Regions from separate parts of the Synechococcus sp. H55.9 genome, predicted to be linked through region 1. Evidence: predicted binding sites of a transcription regulator. Region 1 holds the regulator's gene; the other holds the start of a gene.
The links. The regulator NtcA, encoded in region 1, controls nitrogen genes in cyanobacteria. The targets are predictions, from matches to a motif close to GTANCNNNNGNTAC.
Positions count from the first base shown of each region.

Region 2: a site for NtcA is predicted at 1,350-1,363, ahead of fmdA (formamidase). Genes of this name have one in related genera too.

Region 1 covers NZ_JANSJB010000023.1:13,533-15,734, forward strand. The annotation lists gene eno (phosphopyruvate hydratase) at 1-650, opposite strand, end outside; gene ntcA (global nitrogen regulator NtcA) at 841-1,515, opposite strand; gene NW857_RS04940 (M61 family metallopeptidase) at 1,805-2,202, shown strand, end outside.
Region 2 covers NZ_JANSJB010000062.1:3,517-5,718, reverse strand. The annotation lists gene fmdA (formamidase) at 65-1,270, opposite strand; gene thrS (threonine--tRNA ligase) at 1,682-2,202, opposite strand, start outside.

The DNA.
Region 1 (2,202 bases):
GCATTGGAGGGGAGATCGGGGGCAAATCCGCCTTCGTCCCCCACCCCGGTGGACAGCCCCTTCTGCTGTAGCACCGTCTTCAGCACCGCAAACACCTCGGCCCCGTAGCGCAGCGCCTCGCGAAAGCTGGCCGCACCAATGGGCACCAGCATAAACTCCTGGATGTCCACGTTGTTGTCGGCGTGGGCACCGCCGTTGAGCACGTTCATCAACGGCACCGGCAGCAAGTTGGCAAAAGGCCCGCCCAGATATTTGTAAAGAGGCAGGCCCACCGCTTCCGCCGCCGCTTTGGCCGTCGCCAGAGAAACTGCCAAAATGGCGTTGGCCCCCAGGCGGGACTTGTTGGGGGTGCCGTCCAGGTCGATCAGCAACTGGTCGATGCGGGCTTGGTTGAGGGCATCTTCTCCCCGCAGCTCCGACTGGATGGGGCCAAGAATGTTTTCCACCGCCCTCAGCACGCCCTTACCTCCATAGCGCTTGGGATCCCCGTCCCGCAGCTCGTGGGCCTCAAAGGTACCGGTCGAAGCGCCGCTGGGCACCTGCGCCAAGCCCGTTGCTCCGTTGGCCAGGCCCACCAGGGCTTCTAGGGTGGGGCGTCCTCGCGAGTCGAGGATCTCATGGGCGGTAATCCACTCGATGGCCGTTTCCACAGTTACACCTCAGCAATTGGCTAGACAGCTCTGGCCAAAGCCAGATCCCCCCACAGGCTAATAGATCCTTGACCGGGATCCCGTCAGCTTCCAGAAAACTTTAAGAGAGAGAACCCAAAGATTCTGCGGAGCTGCAGGGGTGAATTGAGCATTGGCTGGTTTGGGGGGCAGAGTTTAGGCCCCATCCCCTCTAGACAAAGCGGTGGCTCAGCCGCATCGGGTCGTGTACAGTGATCTTCTTCTTGTAAATGGAAATGTACTTCTTCTTGCGCAGCTCTCCCAACAGACGGGTGATGGTGACGCGGGTCGAGCCAATGGCTTCGGCAATGGCCTGGTGAGACAGCTTGAGATCAATGGTGACCCCATCCGGGCCAGGCACCCCGAAATCGCGGCAGAGGATCAGCAAAAAGCTAACCAGACGGGATCCCATATCGCGGTGAGCCAGCGTCTCGATCATCATCTCCGTTTGCAAAATGCGGGAAGACAAGCTCTTGAGCAGCAACATGGCCAGTTCGGCGTTCTCCCGCAGGGATTTTTCCACCTGCTCAATCGGCAGAGAGAGCAACTCAGCAGGCGTAAAGGCCACCGCGTGATAGAAGCGGTCGGAGCGCTGCCCTGTGATGAAGGAGAGCACCCCGAAGATGCTGTTTTCCCGCAGAAGAGCAACGGTAATTTCTTCCCCCATTTCGTAGACCCGCGAGAGCTTGACAGCTCCTTTCACCAAAAAGTAAACCCGCTCCGCCGGATCCCCAGGGAAAAAGATGGTCTTACCACGTTCAAACGTTTCGATAACCGGAGGATGGTGAGGGCCTCCCAGTTGCTTGAAGGCTGTGATCAGAGATTTTTCTGCGACGGCCACCACCATACTCATCAACCTTTTGAGGTCAGTTTATACCTAAGATCAATCCATGTAAGATCAATTTAGAAGCATTGGGCCGAGTTGCAACCCTATCGACTCCAGAATCGGCAACAATAGCCGGGTTTACCCTAAGGTAGAGGGTTCTGCCTAGGCATCTTTGTAGCACGGGCTACGTTTTTAGGTCTCGTTTCTGTTCCACAAAGGGATCCCAAGCCAAGGGTAGGATAAGGGCTATTGTCACTGGGGCCTTGCCAGCTCTGGGTGGTAGGAAGCAAGTGGTGGACTGGAAAATCCTATGGGGATCCCGGAGGCTGTTGTTGCTGCACCTTCTCAACTGAGCCGCCAGCATTTCACAGTGCGGATGCCGGAGCCGGCCAAGCATCTGCTGGAGGTGGAACTACAGATCCAAGAGGTGGATCCAGAAGTGCCTCTGCGACTGCGGCTGCCGGTGTGGACGCCGGGATCCTACCTGGTGCGGGAATATGCCCGCCATGTGCAAGAGTTTCAGGCGGCAACGGAGCAAGGGATCCCTTTGGCCTGGCGGAAGGTAGATAAGAACACTTGGGAGATCGAGCCGCCGGGCTGTTCGGCTGTGAAGGTTCGCTATCGGGTCTATGCCTATGAGCTGACGGTGCGCACCAACCATTTGGATCTCACCCACGCCTACTTCAACGGGGCGGCGCTCTTTTTCTA
Region 2 (2,202 bases), on a different contig from region 1:
TTCTTACTCCAACACTTGAGAAAGATATCAAGATGGCTCGAAACATCTAAGAACAGCTAAGGATTTACCTGGGTAGGATATCTATCTCGAAGATTTGTGTAGGAACGGCCACCGTACAGCAAGCATTAGGAATATCGACGATCCCGCTCACCCTGCCCTCCACGGGTGCAGAACTGAGCAGGAGATAAGCTTGTTCTCCCGTAAAGCCAAACTTTTTCAGATATTCGATGGCATTTAAGCAGGCACGTCGGTAAGCAATGTGAACATCCATATAATGTTGCTTACCTGTAAACTCGTCCACAGAAATGCCCTCAAAGACAAGATATTCTGAGTAACGCGGCTCTACAGGGCCAGGCTTAAAGATGGGATTAACCAATCCGTACTTCTCAACGCCACCCTTAATTAGATCAACATGGAGATCGATATAGCCTGACATTTCAATGGCGCCACAAAAAGAGATCTCTCCGTCCCCTTGTGAGAAGTGAATATCTCCCATCGACAGCTTGGCACCCTCCACGTAAACCGGAAAGTAGATCCGTGTTCCCTTAGACAAGTTTTTGATATCGCAGTTACCGCCGTGCTCCCGTGGGGGCACCGTCCGGGCCGCTTCGGCAGCAACCCGCTCATACTCTGACTTGGGCAGGGTTCCCAAAATCGCGTTCTTGGGATTGGGCAAGGCGGCCAGCACAGGCTGATTACCAGATAGGCCCGCGCCGTAAGTGCGCAAATCAGGAGCCGAAGCAACCAGCTCAGCCTCCCGCTTGTTCCAAGTTGCCAGCAACTTGTGGGATGGAGCGCAGCCGATGAGGCCAGGGTGGATAATGCCGGCAAAGCGCACATGAGGAATGTGTCTGGAAGTGGTGTAAATACCCTGAAAATCCCAGATGGCCTTGGCCGCATTGGGAAAATGATCGGTGAGGAATCCTCCGCCATTTTCTTTGGCAAAAATACCTGTAAACCCCCACTCGTCTCCCGGCAGTGGCCCAATGTCCAGCAGATCGACGATCAGGATATCTCCAGGCTGGGCGCCGTTAACCCAAATAGGCCCACTTAAAACATGAACAACACTTAGGTCAACCTGCTCAATGTCGGAAGGATCATCGTTGTTCTTAATTTGTCCATCCGTCCAGTCTTTACACTCAATTCGGAAGACTTCGCCGGGGTTCACAGAAACCACCGCAGGGATGTCAGGATGCCAGCGGTTGTGACCTGGCAGATCCTGTTGATCCATCGGCTTGGTCAGGTCAACTTTAAACAGCGTTTTGGGCATCGGATCTATCCTTGAGCCGTCGCTCTGGAGTCAGGCTGCAGATGCCTAAAAGTGTATCTCCGATGAAGGAAGCAATACTGTAGTAAGGGCTACAGTTGATAGTGCTGTTGTCTACAATCGTATGGGCAGGAGAACGGCTTAGATCGACAGGCTGTTTCACCTCGGTTCAAAGTAACTATAGTCATTGCAAACGGTTATGAAACAGCTTGCTGGTTGATCTCTAGCTCCCCTCTCCCCTTGCGGGAGAGGGGTCGGGGGTACCAACACCCCCTGCCGGCAAAGGCGAACGCGTCAGCGGCGCGGAGCGCTTGGGACGGCAGCGAAGAGTCTTAACCTTGTTTGAAACGACTATGGACATTTCAACCAGATTCAAACGAGAAGCTGCTGCTGGAACAGGTAGCCTAACCGCCGCTAGTCCAGCGCTCGCGCCTGGGCCAGGAACTCCGCCACCGTCAGGGATCCCAGGTCTTGGCCGTGGCGCTGGCGCACGCTCACTGTGCCGGTTGCCTGTTCTTGTTCTCCCACAATGAGCATGAAGGGGATCCTGGCCTTCTCGGCGTTGCGGATCTTTTTGGGCAGGCGGTCGCTGTCGGCATCGATGTGGACGCGGATCCCCTGTTCCCGCAGGTGATCCCGCACCTGGGTGGCATAGCCCAGGTATTGGTCGGAAACGGGCAAAATGCGCACCTGTTCCGGTGCCAGCCAGAAAGGAAAATCCCCGGCATATTCCTCGATGAGGATCCCAATGAGCCGCTCCAGCGAGCCAAAGGGAGCGCGGTGGATCATCACCGGCCGCTGCCGGGATCCGTCTTCGGCTACATAGTACAAATCAAAGCGCTGCGGGTTTTGATAATCCACCTGCACCGTGCCCAACTGCCACTCCCGATCCAGCGCGTCGCGGAAAATAAAGTCCAGCTTTGGCCCGTAGAAAG